4 regions of the Roseixanthobacter glucoisosaccharinicivorans genome follow, and region 1 is predicted to be linked to each of the others. Evidence: riboswitches for the same ligand, from Rfam matches in the RefSeq annotation. Region 1 holds a riboswitch; each other region holds the start of a gene.

Region 1 (4,135 bases):
AGACATCTTGATCTTGGCCAAGCCGCGCACATCCTGGAGAGCCTGGGCCGCCATCGCGGCGGCCTATCTGCTCGTCCTGCAGATGCTGGCCGTGGGGCTTGCCGCGGGCGCCCAGGCGGCGCAGGCAGCGGCCCAGGGTCCGGATGCGTTCGGCGTCATCTGCTCCAGTTCTCCAACCGAGAACGGGTCCCCAACCGAGGGCGGGGCCCCGGCCCATCATGATGGGCTGGACTGCTGCGTCTTGGGCTGTCCCATGTTCGGGCCGGCCGCCGCACCGCCGCCGGCGGCGGAGGGATTCGTCGCGCCGGTGCGCCACGCGGCCGCGATGCTCAGGCGCGGCGCGGATTTTTCCGCCGCGCCGGGCCAGCGCCGTTCCCCGAGCCGCGCCAGGGCTCCACCCGCGATCGCCTGACGCCTGCGTTTGCGCAGGGAAAGTCCGCCGATCGTGACATCCGGTCCTCCCCTGGAGGAGGCCGTATCGTGGAGCCAAGCCATGTTGAATTCTTTCCGTTTTCCCGGCGCGTTCGCGCGCCTCTGCCGCCGCATGTATCTTGAAGAGGCGCTCGCCGCGCTGGCCTTCGCCATGTTCCTGCTGACCCTCTCCGCGCAGGCGCTGATGGCGCACGAGTTCAAGGTCGGCTCCATCGAGATTGACCATCCCTGGACCCGCGCCACGCCCGAGGGCGCCAGCGTCGGTGCCGGCTATCTGGTCCTGAAGAACGAGGGTTCGACGCCGGACCGCCTCGTCTCCGCCACCGCCGAGGGCGCGCAGAAGGTGGAAATCCACGAGATGTCCATGAAGGACGGGGTGATGACCATGCGGCCGGTGGCGGGCGGCGTCGCCGTTCCCGCGCAGGGCTCCGTGGCGCTGAAGCCGGGCTCCTATCACCTCATGCTCATGGGGCTGAAGCAGCCCCTGAAGCAGGGCGCCATGGTCAATGGCACGCTGACGTTTGAGAAGGCGGGCACGGTGTCGGTTCAGTTCAAGGTGGAGTCCATCGCCGCCCAGGGGAGCAGCGATGGGGGCGAACACGACCATATGACGATGCCATCCGGCAAGTGAGTCGCGCGCAAGTAAGCCGCGCGCAAATGAGCCGTCCGGCCGTTCGCGCCGGCCGCCGGCGATCCGCTCGCCTGACCCGCGCCGGGGGCGGCGCGGCGCGTTTCGCCCGTCCTTCGCCCGAACTCCGGCAGAGGAGCCGCCTTCCATGGGCATCATCAAGCTGAGACCCGTGCCGTCTCCCGAAACGGCGGTGCGCACCATCGCGATGGCGGACGGATGCCTGGACAGCACCGATCTCTTTCGCGCGGCGCGCACGGTGCGGATCGTTCATGGCGACCAGGTCTATACCCTGACGCTGACCTCCAAGAACAAGCTGATCCTCACCAAGTAATCGTTTGCGCAAGGGGGGAGGTCTGAGGCGGGAGGCTTGTGGCGGGGCGCGCGTGCTTATTCCGGGCGCGGCATGGGCCGCGCATGCCGGCCGGGTCTCCGCGCGCCTGTCTCCACGCGACAAAGAATCCGCATATCGGTGCGCGCGGACGCGCGGACGTCTTGACAGAAAGCGGAGGTTGGCCGCTCCTGAACGCGCATGGTTCTTCCGGCATGACGCACATGCCGGAAGTGAAATGGGAACGGGGGAGGGGCCGATGACGCCCTGAGCCCCGACCGCCCCCGCGACTGTGAGCGGCGAGCGGCCTTCCACGATGTCACTGAAGCAATCCCCCAAGGTGCGCTTCGGGAAGACGGAAGGCATGCGGCGACCCGCGAGTCAGGAGACCGGCCATGCGCCCGGAACTAACGCAGGCCGTCGGGTGAGACGGCGGAGGAGCAGTCATGCATATCGAACCTGGTCTCGTGGATAGCGGGAAAATCTGGCTCAGCTACGTCACTGCCGCGGGCGCCGGCGGCTATGCCGTGAAGCTGGCCTATGAGGCCGTCCGCGAGCGCGGCATCCTCTCCCTGGTGTCGCGCAGCGCGGCGGCGAGCGCCCTGGTGTTTTCTTTCTTCGAGGTGCTCCCGCATTATCCCGTCGGGGTGTCGGAAGTTCACCTGATCCTCGGCTCGACCCTGTTCCTGATCTTCGGCATGGCGCCGGCGGCCATCGGCCTGTCCCTCGGCCTGCTGGTTCAGGGCCTGTTCTTTGCGCCGTTCGACCTGCCGCAATTCGGCATGAACGTGACGACCCTCCTGGTGCCGCTGTTCGCCTTGCAAGCCGTGGCCCAGAAAATCATCGCCCCCAATACGCCTTATGTGGACTTGCGCTACGGCCAGGCCCTCGCGCTCTCCACCACCTATCAGGCGGGCATCGTCGCCTGGGTGGCCTTCTGGGCGCTGTATGGCCAGGGCTTCACGGCGGACAATGTGGCGGCGATTTCCACCTTCGGCGGCGCCTATATGCTGGTCATCATCATCGAGCCTTTGGCCGACCTCGCCGTGCTCGGCGCCGCCAAGGCGCTGAGCCGCCTGCGCGGCTCCATGCTGCTGGAGCGCCGCCTCTACGAGGCCGTCTGAGACGCGTGACGCGCAGGTCCGTGGGCAACAACCGCCCACGGACAACCGCCCGATGACAACCGCCCGCTGACAAGGGCTCTGCGACAAGCGGCCGGGATCCTCTATCGCGGACGTTTGTTGCGCCGATCCTCCCGATCGGCGCCGGGTCGTTGAGAGGCTGCGGCAAAGGCGGCCGCCTCCCACGAGCGGGGGCGCGGGGGCCGCGCCGGGAGCATCCTTCCTTGCGTCGATAATTGTAAACAGTATACAGATTGAAGCCGTTCGGCTGCCCGGCCGGCCCGCGTTGGGCACGCCAACCGCCAGGACGACAAGCGGACGCACGCCCCCACGCATCGCAGCGCCGGGGCGCGTGCCGCAGAGGATGTGCGCAAATCCAATCGGGGAATGACCATGGCCTACGCGACGACGGACGACGGAGTGCGCCTGCATTATGAGGAAACCGGCACCGGCCGGCTGGTGATCTTCGTCCATGAGTTCGCCGGCGATCTCCGCAGCTGGGAACCGCAGATGCGCCATTTCGGCCAGCGTTATCGCTGCGTCGCCTTCGCTGCGCGCGGCTTTCCGCCCTCCGACGTGCCGGAAAATCCCAGCTCCTATTCCCAGGCCCGCGCCGCCGACGACATCGCTGCGGTGCTCGCGGCGACGGGGGAAACCAAGGCCCATGTGGTGGGCCTCTCCATGGGCGGCTTCGCCACCCTGCATTTCGGCTTCCGCCATCCGCAGCTGGCGCTGTCGCTCTGCGTCGGCGGGTGCGGCTATGGAGCGGAGGTGGAGCAGCGCGCCCGTTTCCAGGCCGAGGCCGACACCATCGCCGGCTTCATCACCTCCGCCGGCATGCCCGCCTTCGCCGAGAAATATGCCTACGGCCCGACCCGCGTGCAGTTCGAGAACAAGGACCCGCGCGGCTTTGCCGAATTCAAGCAGATGCTGGCCGAGCATTCGGCCCTGGGCTCCGCCAACACGCAGCTCGGCGTGCAGCGCGAGCGTCCCTCGCTCTACACCCTGGTGGAGGAGATGAAGCGGCTGACCGTGCCCACCCTGGTGATCACCGGCGACGAGGATTGGCCCTGCCTTGCCCCCGGCCTGCTGATGAAGCAGCACATTCCCTCGGCCGCCTTGGCGGTGATGCCCAATTGCGGGCACACCATCAATCTGGAGGATCCCGACGAATACAATCGTCTCGTCGGCGACTTCCTCACCAAGGTGGATTGCGGCCGCTGGCCGACCCGCGACCCGCGGGCCATGAGCGCGTCCATCACCGGTATGAAGGACTGAGCGCGCGCGGAGAGCCCGATTTCGGGCTCTCCTTCCCCACGGGCGGTCAGGCGCGGGCGTTCTCGGCGAGCCACCAGGCGAGAAGGCTGGCGGCGCGCATGAAATCCGCCATCTCCATGGCTTCGTGCGGATTGTGGCTGCCGTTCTGGTTGCGCACGAACATCATGGCGGTGGGAACGCCGGCGGCGGCGAAGGCGGCGGCATCGTGCGACGCCGGGCTGCCGAGGCTCATCGCCGGGATGCCCAGCGCCTGCGCGCCCTCCACCAGCCGGGCTCGGATCGCGGCGTCCATCTTACCTACCACGGCGCTCGCCCGCGGCCCCATGTGGAAGGTCACGCCGCGCC
Region 2 (4,135 bases), 1.4 Mb from region 1:
GGTTGCCGAGGAAATTGAACCGGCTTCCCTCCTGGAGCAGCTTGTGGCTGGCGGCATAGTCCATCCAGTCGAGATCGGCGGAGATGAAAATATCGGCGGGCGCCCCGGCCTCGATCTGCTTGGCGAGCCCGGAGGAGGCGGCATAGGAGATGCGCGTGGTCTTGCCGGTTTCCTTGTGCCAGTCGGCCGCCACCGCATCGAGGGCGTTCTTCAGGCTGGCGGCGGCGAAGATGGTGACCGGCTCGGACTGGGCATGGGCCGCGCCGGCCAGGGGCATGGTGCCAAGCCAGGCGCCGCTCAGGGCGAGGCATGCGATTTTCAGCCAGGTGCGGCGAGCCAGGTTCATTGTCCCTCTCCGGTACGGTGCTTGGTGCAGCGCGATATATTTTGAAATATAGCGCCGCGACGATTTTCGCTAGCGATATATTTTCTAAAATATGTCGATGTGCGGCGTGGCGGACGGGAGCCCACCGGGCTCCGCGCCAGCAGTGGAGGGTGATCATGAAGATCAGTGCGCGGAATGTGTTGAAGGGCAAGATCCTGGAAATCACCAAGGGCGCGACCACGTCCCACGTGCGCCTGGACCTTGGCGGCGGCGCCACGGTCACCGCCTCCATCACCAATGAGGCGGTGGACGAGCTGAAGCTCGAAGTCGGCCAGGACGCCGCCGCCATCATCAAGGCGTCGGACGTGATGATCGCCGTCCATTGAGGTCAGGCGGGAGCCGCCGGGCGTGGCTCCCGCCCCTCGTTCCACCCGCCCGTCCGGTCCGCCTCAGGCGTCGGGCGGAGGGTCCAGGGGCTGGCCCAGGGTGCGAAGGGTCCAGCGCCGGCCGTCGGTGCGCAGGTCGCTGCGGGTGAGCGGCGCCACGTCGATCTGCCAGAAGGCGCCAGGCGGCGCCTGGAGAAGGCCGACCGCGATCGCCCGGACGTTCGCCGCATGGGTGCAGGCGATGACATGGCCATGGCCCTCGCGCTGGCGGTCCAGCCAGGCCTCCATGCGGGCGATCAGCGCCGCGAGCGATTCGCCGCCGTGCGGCGCTGCCTGCGGCTCGCCGCGCCAGAGGGCGAGCGCGCCAGGATAAGCTGTGTCCACCTCGGTGAAGGTGCGGCCCGCCCACAGCCCGCAGTCCCAATCGCGAAGATCCTCGTCGTTCTCCGCCTCAAAGCCGAGCGCGCGTGCGGTCTCTCTCGCGCGCTCGGCTGGCGAAGTCCGCACGCCGTCGGGCCGCCGCAGCCGGCCGCGCCACGCCTGGGTCTGCGCCAGGGCGAGCGGCTCCAGCGGTTCGTCGCGCGGAAAGGCGCCGGCCCGCAGGGCGGCGGTGGCACCGTGGCAGATCAGCGTCAGGCGGTTGGCCATGGCGATGGGGCACCCTTGCGGCAGCGGGCGGAGGAGATCGGCCGGCGCGCCGGCGCGCGTCTGTTTTCGCCAGATTGTTCGTTTGACACAACCGGCTTCGCGCCAATAGTGTCGATGCTTCGCTGCGGGTGAGGAAGTCGGTGAAAATCCGACACGGTCGCGCCACTGTAAGCGCCACGCCATTCCGGCCGTGCCGCAAGTCAGACCCGGCCCGCAGGACGATGTTCGATTTCGGGACGCGCAATCCCAGGAGACTGACCATGGCCGACACCGTTCTTTCCGGTTCCTCCCTCGGCGTTGCGGCCGGCACGCAGACCATCTCGGTCAGCGAACTTCTGCCCTGGGCGGTGTTCGGCGGCCTGCTGATGCTGCTCGCGCTTTATTTCGTCGGCGCCGAACAGGGCGCGACTTCCCTCATCCCCGGCATGTATGTGCATGAATTCCTGCACGACGGCCGCCACCTGCTCGGCTTCCCCTGCCACTAAGGGGCATGCGACATGGTTGGGTCTCTCCTGCTTCGCGGGATGCTTGTTGGCGTCCTCGCGGGCTTGCTCTCGTTTGGATTCGCGCGCGTCTTCGGTGAACCCGCGGTCAACCGCGCCATCGCCTTTGAGGAAGCGCATGCGGAAGGGCCGGCGCCCGCCGCCGCGCCCGCATCCCCGGCGGCGACGCCGCATGTCCATGCCGACGGCAGCACGCACATGCATGCCGCCGCCCCGGTACCCGCCGCGGCCGAAGGCCATTCCCATGGCGGCGAGGAGGAATTGGTCAGCCGGTCCACCCAGGCCGGGCTCGGCCTGCTGACCGGCACATTGGTCTATGGCGCCGCCATGGGCGGCATTTTCGCGCTGGTCTTCGCCTTTGCGCTCGGGCGGGTGGGCCCGTTGTCCCCGCGCGCGACGGCGGGGCTGCTGGCGCTGGGCGGGTTCTTGGCCATCGCCCTGGTGCCGGGGCTGAAATATCCCGCCAATCCGCCCGCCGTAGGCGACGGCGCGACCATCGGCTTCCGCACCCAGATGTTCTTCCTGATGCTCGTGGCCTCGCTGGCCGCGCTCACGGGCGCGGTGCTGCTGGCCCGGCGGCTCGCCGCCCGCCACGGTGTGTGGAACGGGGTCGTCGCGGCGGCGCTTGCCTATGTGGCGGTGATTGCCCTGGTGCAGACGATGCTGCCGACCATCAACGAGGTGCCGGCCGAATTCTCGGCCTCGCTCCTGTGGGAGTTCCGCATCGCCACGCTCGGCATCCAGGCGGTGCTGTGGGCAACCCTCGGGCTGGCCTTCGGCCCGCTCGCCGAGCGCAGCCTGCGCGCCCATCGCGGCGCGCGCCTCGCTCCCGCCGGTGCCCTGCGCTGACGGGCTTTCGCTGAGGCGGATCGGTGAGCCGCGGGGGGGCGCTTTGACGGACCCCTCGGGTGCGGCGCCGGTGGGGTCCTCGTGGTCGCCGTCGGCCCACGCCGATCACTTGGAAGCGGGCGGATGCGGCGTGCCGAAATTCAATGCGAAATATTCGCCCGAAAAGCCGGTGTGATCGGCTGGAAAAGTGCGGTCAAGCGCCAGTAAACCGATGTTCGTCTGCGCTAAGCCATTGTTTCACGTGAAACATTTTCTGTCACCCGGAGCGATGCCGAGGACCGGTGCATCAGGAGAGCCCGCGCTTTTCCCGCGCGCGGGCGGGCTTGCCAGTGGCGGCGGCTTTGTCCTGCCGGCCTGAAGCGGAGGTGTGCTAAAGGCTCGCGGCCGCCCGGGCCGCCTGGTCGTAATGGCCGGAAAGCGTGCGCAGCAAGGCCGCGATCTCCGACAGCTTTTCGGGGGGAATGCCTGTCGCGGCAACGGTTTGCGTCAGCAGCGCCTCGCGCACCTCGCGGTAGCGCTGGCAGGCGAGGCGGCCTTTCTCGGTGGCGTTCAAGGTCTTCTCCTTGCCGCGCCGGCCGCTGGACACCAGCCCCAGGGCCTGGAGCTTCTTCGCGGCATAGGTGACGAGGTGGGTATCCTCCACATCCAGCACCAGGCACAGATCGGCGATGGTCTTCGCCCGGTCCCGATGGGCCACGTGGTGCAGCACCAGCACATCCAGCGACGACAGATCCGGCAAGCCCGCCGCCGCCATGCAGCGGACCATCCAGCGCTGGTAGCCGTGGGTGATCATGTTGAGGCCGAATTCCAGCTCCGACAAGGCCGGCAGGGCGCCGTCGGCAAGATGGGCCGAGGAGACGATGGAGCCGAGCGGACCGGACGAGATGGGGCGATCGGTTTCACCGGCCGGTGCGGGAGAGGCGGGGCGTCGGGTCATACGGCTTGGCGTCCGGCTGTTCTTGCGGGCGGAAATGCTCCGGCCCGAGAAGCCGGGGCCGGAAGCGGGGAGCGTCGGCAAGGCCTGCCGCTCCGGCGGCGTGGCCGGCCCTGCGCGGGCCGGCCGATCGCGTCATGTTACGCCACCGCCCTCACTTCTTGAAGGCGGCGAGGGCGGCTTCCCCGTCCGGGCCCGCCTTCTTGATCCAGTCGGCGGTAAGCTGCGCGCCGATCTTCTCGAAGCCGGCCCGCAGTTCGGCGGAAGGCGCTTCCACCTTCATGCCCTTGGCCTGGAGCTGCTCCACATACCATTTGCTCTTCTCGATGGAGCTCTTCCAGCCGCGTTCCTCGGCGGCGGCAGCAGCCTTCAGCACGGCCTCCTGGGTCGGCTTGTCGAGGGCATCGAAGGCGGCCTTGTTCACGAACACCATGTTCTTCGGCAGCCAGGCCTGGACGTCGTAGAAATAGGGGATGCTTTCCCAGATCTT
Region 3 (4,135 bases), 2.0 Mb from region 1:
TGGGCGATTGCGTCGCGGTGGTGCGCTGGCTGGTGGAGACGCCGGCGGCGAGCGGCATCTTCAATGTCGGCACCGGGCAGGCGCGCAGCTTCGCGGATCTCGCAAAAGCCGTGTTCGCGGCGGCCGGCAAGGATCCGCGCATCACCTATGTCGATATGCCGGTTTCCATTCGCAACGCGTATCAATATTTCACCCAGGCGGACGTCTCGAAACTGCGCGCCGCAGGCTTTACCCGCCCGTTCACCTCGCTGGAGGACGGCGTGCGGATCTATGTCACCGAGCATCTGCGCGGCCGCAATTCCGCGTCATGAGCGGGACGCCACACTTCGCAAGGGCTGATCTTGCCCCAGGATACCGGCACCATGCTTCCTGATACCAAGCCCGGTCCCGTCGCCGTCATCGGCGATGTCATGGTGGATCGCTACATCCTCGGCTCGGTTTCGCGCATCTCGCCCGAGGCGCCGGTGCCGGTGCTGCTGCATGGCGCGGAACGCATCGTGCCGGGCGGGGCGGCGAACGTGGCCGCCAATGCCGCCGCAATGGGCGCGCCGATCCGCCTCGTGGGCCTCGTCGGGGCCGATGGGGAGGCCGACCAGTTGCGCGCCGCGCTCGCTCCTTATGCGCTGATTGATCTCTCCGGCCTGGTGGTGGACGCCACCCGCCCCACCGTCACCAAGACGCGGGTGATGAGCGGGCGCCAGCAGATCGTCCGCATCGATGCCGAGATGTCCGCCCCGCCATCCCCCGCTATCGAGGACGCGTTGATCGCGGCCGCCAGCCGCGCCATGGCGGGCTGCTCGGTGGTGGTGCTTTCCGATTATGCCAAGGGCGTGCTCGGCGACCGTGTCGTCGCCGCCGTGCTGGCCGAGGCCCGGACGCTCGGGGTGCCGGTGATCGTCGATCCCAAGCGCCGCACCTTCGAGGTCTATCGCGGCGCGACTTTGGTGACGCCCAACCGGCGCGAGCTGAGCGAGGCCACCGGCCTGCCGGACGAGACCGACGCCGACGCCGAGCGCGCGGCGCAGGCGGCGAGCGCCCAGTTCGGCGGCGATGTGCTGGTGACGCGGGCGGAAAAGGGCATGACGCTCTGGCGCCGCAACGGCACCGTGCTCCATGTGCCGGCCGAGGCGCGCGAGGTGTTCGATGTGTCCGGCGCCGGCGATACGGCGCTGGCCGCGCTCGCTTTGTCGCTCGCCTGCGGGCTCAGCCTGGAAGCGAGCGTTCCGGTCGCTAATGCCGCTGCCGCGATTGCGGTCGCCAAGCTCGGCACGGCGGTGGTAACGCGCGCCGAACTCACCGCCGCGCTGCAGCGCTCGGTACCGCAGCTGGAGCCGGCGGGCGCGCTCGTCTCGCGCGACAAGGCGCGCGATATCATGGACCGCTGGCGGGCGAGCGGTGCGCGCATCGTCTTCACCAACGGCTGTTTCGATCTGCTGCATCCCGGCCATGTGGGCATGCTGGAAGCGGCGGCAGCCCAGGGCGACCGCCTCGTCGTGGGGCTCAACACCGACGCCTCGGTGCGCCGTCTGAAGGGCCCGACGCGCCCGCTCCAGGACGAGACCGCCCGCGCGCGGGTGATCGGCGCCATGCGCTGCGTGGATCTGGTGGTGCTGTTCGAGGAGGACACGCCGCTGGAAATCATTACGGCCCTGCTGCCGGACGTGCTGGTGAAGGGGGCGGATTATAAGCCCGAGGATGTGGTTGGCGCCGATATCGTCATCGCCAATGGCGGAAAGCTTGTGCTCGCCGAACTGACGCCGGGCCAGTCCACCTCGACGCTGGTTGCGAAAGCCAGAAGCTGAGATCGCGGGGCGGGCGGTTGCGGCGCGGGGCGGCGGCCTTATAGTCGGCGCGTCGTCGGTTCCTTCGGGATCAAAAGGGAACGCGGTGCGGGAGGCTTTTTCCCTATGCCGCGGCTGCCCCCGCAACTGTCGGCGGAGAGCAAACCCACGAACCACTGAGGCCAGCCTCGGGAAGGGTGGGGGCGCGTCGATCCGCAAGCCAGGAGACCTGCCGAGGACGCAGAGCCCGTTTCGCGGGCGCCACAGGCCGGCTCTCGGCGGGAGGGCCAGGGAGAGTCTCATGTTGGGTCCGCGCCTAGCGGCCGCCTCCGGCCACAGCTCCTGCCGCCCGCACTTCCAGGTGCCGGCTTGAGCGCCATCGCGGCCGAGGCGGGCGGCCGGATCGTGCTGGTGCTCGGCGGCGCGCGCTCCGGCAAGAGCCGCCATGCCGAGCAGCGGGTGGAAGCTGCCGTCCCGCCCTTTGCCTATGTGGCGACGGCCCAGGCCTTCGACGCCGAGATGACCGAGCGCATCCGCCTGCACCAGGCGCGGCGCGATGCGCGCTGGGTCTCCCACGACGCGCCGTTCGATGCTGCCGATCTCGTCCGGGCCCTGCCGTCCGACATGCCGCTGCTGCTGGATTGCCTCACCTTGTGGCTCACCAACCACATGCTGGCGGAGCACGATCTCGCGGCGGAAGAGGATCGCCTTGTGGACGCCATCACCGCCCGCACGGGACTCAGCGTGCTGGTGGCGAATGAGGTGGGGCTCGGCATCGTGCCGGACAACGCCCTCGCCCGCCGGTTTCGAGACGCCGCCGGCCGGCTCAACCAGCGCATGGCGGCCATGGCCCATGAAGTGATCTTCATGGTGGCCGGCTTGCCCATGATTGTGAAGGACACGCCCCGATGAGCGATGAAACCGAAAATGCCGCCGGCGACGACGCCCAGGCCGCTCGCCATCGCGAGAAGATGGCCAAGCGCAAGGCGGTGCAGGATGCCGAGGTGGCGGAGAAGACCCTGGAGAAGGGGCTGCTGATCGTCCACACCGGCCCCGGCAAGGGCAAGAGCACGGCCGCCTTCGGGCTGGCGCTGCGCATGCTCGGCTATGGCCGCAAGGTGGGGGTGGTGCAATTCATCAAGGGCGCCTGGCACACCGGCGAGAAGGACGCCTTCGCCGCGTTCGGCGATCGCGTGCGCTGGCACACCATGGGCGAGGGCTTCACCTGGGAGACGCAGGATCTCGCCCGCGACACCGCCGCCGCCGCCCGCGCCTTCGACAAGGCCCGCGAGCTGCTGGCCGACGAGACCCTCTCCCTGATCGTGCTGGACGAGCTGAACATCGCCCTGCGCTACGGCTATCTCGACCTCGCCGACGTGGTCGCGACGCTGAAGGCGCGCCGGGGCGACCTGCATGTGGTCGTCACCGGCCGAAACGCGAAGTCGGAGCTTCTGGAGGCGGCGGACCTCGTGACCGAGATGGGATTGGTGAAGCATCATTTCTCCGCCGGCGTGAAGGCGCAGGCCGGTATCGAATTCTGATGGCCGCCCGCGCGCTGATGTTCCAGGGCACCGGCTCCGACGTGGGCAAGAGCCTGCTGGTGGCCGGTCTTGCCCGCGCCTTTGCCAATCGAGGCCTGCGGGTGCGGCCCTTCAAGCCGCAGAACATGTCGAACAATGCCGCCGTCACCGCCGACGGCGGCGAGATCGGCCGCGCGCAGGCGCTTCAGGCTCGGGCCGCGCGGGTGCCCTTGAGCGTGCATATGAACCCGGTGCTGCTGAAGCCGCAGAGCGAGGTGGGTGCGCAGGTGGTGGTGCAGGGCCGGGTGCTCACCACCGCCAAGGCCAGCGCCTACCAGGGCCTGAAGCAGAGCCTCATGCCCGCCGTGCTGGAGAGTTTCGCGCGGCTGAAGGGCGAGGCCGACCTCGTGCTGGTGGAAGGGGCGGGCAGCGCCTCGGAAGTCAATCTGCGGCGCAACGACATCGCCAACATGGGCTTCGCCCGCGCCGCCGACGTGCCGGTGGTGCTGATCGGCGATATCGACCGGGGCGGCGTCATCGCCAGCCTCGTCGGCACCAAAACGGTGCTGGATATCGAGGATGCCGCGCTGATCGCCGGCTTCGTGGTGAATAAGTTCCGGGGCGATCCCGCCTTGTTCGCCGACGGCATGGCGCTGGTGGCGGGGCATACCGGCTGGGCCGCGCTCGGCCTCATCCCACATTTTCCCGCCGCCGCGCGCCTGCCGGCGGAAGATGCGCTGGCGCTCCAGGGACCGCCGCCGGCAAAGCCCCACGCCAAGGTGCGGATCGCGGTGCCGATCCTGCCCCATGTCTCCAATTTCGACGATCTCGACC
Region 4 (4,135 bases), 820 kb from region 1:
TCCTGCTCTTCGGCCGGCCCCTGTTCGCCGTGCTCGGTGGCAGCGGCGCGTCTCTCGACGCCGCGCTCACCTATTCGCACATCCTGTTCGCGGGCATGGTGCTGCTCTGGATATTCAATGCGCTGGCCAGCATCATCCGCGGCACGGGCAACATGCTGGTACCCGGCATCGTCATCTGCGGCGGCGCGGTTCTGCTGGCGCCGCTCTCCTATGCGCTGATCCTAGGGCTTGGCCCGATTCCCTCCTTTGGCATCGCCGGCGGGGCGATCGCCATGCTGCTTTATTACGCCATCGGCGCCGCGATCCTGGGCTGGTACGTGGCCAGCGGGCGCAATGTGGCGCGCTTCGCCTGGACCCGGCTGCACCTGCCCTATGCCTGGAATATCCTAAAGGTCGGCGCGGTGGCCGCCGTGAACACGATCCAGCTGAACGTAACCATCGCCGTCACCATGGGGCTCGTGGCCGCCCATGCGGGACCCGGTGCGGTGGCCGGCTTCGGCACCGGAACCCGGCTCGAATATCTGCTGCCGCCGCTCGCATTCGGGCTCGGCGGGCCGCTGGTGGCGCTGGTGGGCACCAATATCGGCGCCGGGCAGAACCGGCGCGCGCTGCGGATCGCGCTGATCGGCGGCGCCTTTGCCTTTGCGCTGACGGAAACGGTGGGCCTTGCTGCCGCGCTCTGGCCGGCCGCATGGCTCGGCCTGTTCGACGCGACGCCGGAAATGCTGGAGGTCGGAACGGTGTATCTGCGCATCGTCGGACCCTTCTTCGGCTTCTTCGGGCTCGGCATGACGCTGTATTTCGCCTCGCAAGGCGCGGGGCGCCTCGGCTGGCCGCTTCTGGCCAGCCTGCTGCGGATGATCATCGCGACGGGCGGTGGCGCGCTGGTGCTCTCGGCCACCGGTTCGCTGTACTGGCTGTTCGCGGTCTATGCCTGTGGCCTGTTCGCTTATGGGGCCGTCGTGGGCGTGTCGGTCGCCTCGGGATCCTGGTTTCGCTAGAACATTTCGATCACCCCACCGACTCGGATCGGTTTATCGGAGCAAGCGATGCGTATTCTCGTGGTCGGTGCCGGTTCCACCGGCGGCTATTTCGGCGGTCGCCTGGCTCAGGCGGGCCGCGACGTGACATTCCTCGTCCGTCCCAACCGCGCAGCCCGCCTGCGGGCACGCGGGCTTGAGATCGTCAGCCCCCTCGGCGACGTGACGCTTCACCCGGGCATCGTGACCGCCGACCAGATCACCGGGCCGTACGACCTCGTCCTGGTCTCGGTGAAGGCGTTCGCCCTGGAAGCCGCGCTCGTCGACGTGGCGCCCGCCATCGGCCCCAAAACCATGATCCTGCCCGTGCTCAACGGCATGAAGCACATGGATCTGCTGGCCGACCGCTTCGGCGCCGATCGGCTCCTCGGCGGGGTCTGCAAGATCATGGGCCGCATCGACGATGAGGGACGCATCGTGCAGATGAGCCCGCTGCAGGAACTGACCTATGGCGAAACCGGCGGCACGCGCTCGGCGCGCATCGAAGCCCTTGACGCCGTGATGCAGGGCGCGGGCTTCGACGCGCAGCTCTCGGATCACATCCTGCTCGACATGTGGGAGAAGTGGGTGTTCCTCGCGAGCCTTGGCGCCACCACCTGCCTGCTGCGCGGCAGCATCGGGGACGTGGCCGCGGCGGGCGGCAAGGCCGTAGCCCTCGCCATCGTCGCCGAATGCGCCGCCATCGCTGAGGCTTCTGGATACGGCCCGCGACCGGCTTTGCTCTCCTGGACCCAGGCGCAACTCACGAGCGACGGCTCGCCCATGACCTCGTCGCTGTATCGCGATCTGAGCCAGGGCAATGCGGTGGAAGCCGACCAGATCATCGGCGATCTCGCCGCGCGCGCCCGAGCCCTCGGGATACCGACGCCGTTGCTGGAAGCCGTGGGCGTCGCGCTGAAGCTGTATGAGAACCGACGCGCGCAAGGCTGAGCGGCCGGTCCAGCGATCGAGCGGCCCGCACTGAGATCGTGCCGCTTGACGGTGCGCGCGCCCTGCGGCTAGCGTCAAGGCGACGGTTCCCCCAGGGGATCAAAAGGGAACGCGGTGAGTCGGCGCCTGGAAACAGGGGTTGGCGAAGCCGCGGCTGCCCCCGCAACTGTAAGCGGCGAGTCCTTCGTCATCAGCCACTGGGCCTTCGGGCCTGGGAAGGCGGCGAAATGGACGCTGACCCGCGAGCCAGGAGACCTGCCGTCAGCCGTGGTCACGCGCGTGCACATTGGGCGGGGTGTCCTGATGGTGGTTGATCCAGGCGGCTCCCGGGCCGTGGGGAGGCCTCGTTCGCGGTGACGGACCACTCGTCCCGCTGAGGCCCAAATGCCGTCCGCCTTGATTTTCCCCGTTCGCCGCGCCGCGCGCCGTCCCATGCTCGTCGCGCTGATTCTCTCCTTCGCCTCCGGCGTCGCCAATGCCCAGTCGGCGCCCCCCGCCGATGGCGCGTCGCAATCCATCGACCTGCCCGAGGTGGTGGTGAGCGCCACCGGCATGCCGACGCCAGTGGACCAGGTCGCCTCCTCCGTCAGCGTCGTCACCGCCGAGGAGATCGACCGCCAGCAATTGCGCACGGTTCCCCAAGTGCTTCAGTCGCTTCCGGGGCTCAATGTGGTGCAGACCGGCGGGCCGGGCGGGCAGACCTCGGTGTTCATCCGCGGGACCAATTCCAACCATGTGAAGGTGCTGGTGGACGGCATCGACGCCGGCAATCCGTCCAGTCCCACCGGCGCCTTCGACTTCGGCCAATTGCTCGCCACCGACCTTGCCCGCATCGAGGTGCTGCGCGGTCCCCAGAGCGGCCTCTACGGCTCGGATGCGATCGGCGGCGTGATCTCGATCACCACCAAGAAGGGCGAGGGGCCGGCCAAGGTGTTCGGCTACGTGGAAGGCGGCGCGCTCGGCACCTTCAACCAGGCGGCCGCGCTGAGCGGCTCAACGGACAAAGTGGGCTATTCCTTCAACGTCACCCATTTCTCTTCGACCGAGATCCCAGTGACGCCGCCCTCCATTGTCCCGCCGGGCTATCCGATCAATCCCAACGCCTATGACAACTGGACCTATTCGACCCGGCTCGATTTCCAGATGAGCGATGCGTTCGCGGTCAATTTCGTCGCCCGCTATATCGACAGCCGGCTTGCCTACACGCCGGATGTCTACCCGCCCCCGCTGTATGAAGGGCTGCCGGCGGCTGAGCGCTCCACCAGCCTCGCCAGCATGTTCTTCACCAAGGGCGAAGGCGTGTGGACGGCGCTGGACGGCGCGCTCAACACCACGTTCGGAGTGAGCGCCACGACCTCGTCCAACCCCACCACCGGGCCCAACAGCGACGTGAACGGCCAGTATGAGGGCGACCGGCAGACCTATTATCTGCGCTCGAACCTCGCCTTTGCGCCGGGGCAGAACCTGCTGGTTGGCGTGGAGCGGCGCAACGAGGCGATGACCTCCTCCACCCAATATACCGATCTTTCCGCCAGCACCGGCGACACCGGCGCCTATGCGGAACTCCAGGGCAAGCTGGGGGATCGCTTCTTCGGCGCCGCGAATATCCGCTTCGACAGCGACGACACGTTCGGCGATCATTCCACCTTCCGCCTCGCGCCGGGCTTCCTCATCCCCGAGACGGGAACCACGCTGAAAGGCAGCTACGGCACCGGCTTCAAAGCGCCCTCGCTGTACCAGCTCTATGCCCCCTATTACGGCAATGCGGAGCTGAAGCCGGAGGAAAGCACGGGCTATGATATCGGCTTCGAGCAAGAGGCGTTCGGCGGCCGGGTGACGTTCGGCGCCACCTATTTCCACAACGACATCACCAATCTCATCAGCTACGACCCGGTGACCTACCAGAACATCAACATCTCCAGCGCGACGACACAGGGCGCGGAAACCTTCGTGGCCTTCGCTGTGACCGACCGGCTGAAGCTGAGGATGGACTACACCTATACCGAAGCGGTGGGCTACATGCCGCCGGACACCTCCTTCGGGGCGGCCTGCGCGCCGCTGACCGACACTTCCTGCGCGCCGCTGCGGCGGCCGAACAACAAGGTGAGCGTCAGAGCCGACTGGAACCCCACGGACCAGCTCAATCTCTCCGCCACGCTGATCTA

The links. A riboswitch is a leader RNA that binds a small molecule or an ion and turns the genes downstream of it on or off. The one in region 1 is predicted to bind cobalamin.
Region 2: another riboswitch for cobalamin. It lies ahead of V5F78_RS16840 (CbtB domain-containing protein); the one in region 1 lies ahead of V5F78_RS23145 (energy-coupling factor ABC transporter permease).
Region 3: another riboswitch for cobalamin. It lies ahead of cobU (bifunctional adenosylcobinamide kinase/adenosylcobinamide-phosphate guanylyltransferase); the one in region 1 lies ahead of V5F78_RS23145 (energy-coupling factor ABC transporter permease).
Region 4: another riboswitch for cobalamin. It lies ahead of V5F78_RS19425 (TonB-dependent receptor plug domain-containing protein); the one in region 1 lies ahead of V5F78_RS23145 (energy-coupling factor ABC transporter permease).

What each region holds. Positions count from the first base shown of each region.
Region 1 is NZ_CM195538.1:5,009,374-5,013,508, forward strand. Features, by position in the region: gene V5F78_RS23130 (DUF2946 family protein) at 8-412, shown strand; gene V5F78_RS23135 (copper chaperone PCu(A)C) at 494-1,063, shown strand; gene V5F78_RS23140 (hemin uptake protein HemP) at 1,209-1,394, shown strand; cobalamin riboswitch at 1,577-1,803, shown strand; gene V5F78_RS23145 (energy-coupling factor ABC transporter permease) at 1,838-2,515, shown strand; gene V5F78_RS23150 (alpha/beta fold hydrolase) at 2,906-3,790, shown strand; gene V5F78_RS23155 (hydantoinase/carbamoylase family amidase) at 3,837-4,135, opposite strand, start outside.
Region 2 is NZ_CM195538.1:3,638,317-3,642,451, reverse strand. Features, by position in the region: gene modA (molybdate ABC transporter substrate-binding protein) at 1-346, opposite strand, end outside; gene V5F78_RS16850 (TOBE domain-containing protein) at 502-711, shown strand; gene V5F78_RS16845 (histidine phosphatase family protein) at 775-1,359, opposite strand; cobalamin riboswitch at 1,469-1,588, shown strand; gene V5F78_RS16840 (CbtB domain-containing protein) at 1,620-1,844, shown strand; gene V5F78_RS16835 (CbtA family protein) at 1,857-2,711, shown strand; gene V5F78_RS16830 (winged helix DNA-binding protein) at 3,082-3,648, opposite strand; gene V5F78_RS16825 (TRAP transporter substrate-binding protein) at 3,800-4,135, opposite strand, start outside.
Region 3 is NZ_CM195538.1:1,954,355-1,958,489, reverse strand. Features, by position in the region: gene rfaD (ADP-glyceromanno-heptose 6-epimerase) at 1-311, shown strand, start outside; gene rfaE1 (D-glycero-beta-D-manno-heptose-7-phosphate kinase) at 363-1,802, shown strand; cobalamin riboswitch at 1,842-2,032, shown strand; gene cobU (bifunctional adenosylcobinamide kinase/adenosylcobinamide-phosphate guanylyltransferase) at 2,151-2,693, shown strand; gene cobO (cob(I)yrinic acid a,c-diamide adenosyltransferase) at 2,690-3,322, shown strand; gene V5F78_RS08770 (cobyric acid synthase) at 3,322-4,135, shown strand, end outside.
Region 4 is NZ_CM195538.1:4,189,667-4,193,801, forward strand. Features, by position in the region: gene V5F78_RS19415 (MATE family efflux transporter) at 1-1,001, shown strand, start outside; gene panE (2-dehydropantoate 2-reductase) at 1,050-1,970, shown strand; cobalamin riboswitch at 2,038-2,247, shown strand; gene V5F78_RS19425 (TonB-dependent receptor plug domain-containing protein) at 2,355-4,135, shown strand, end outside.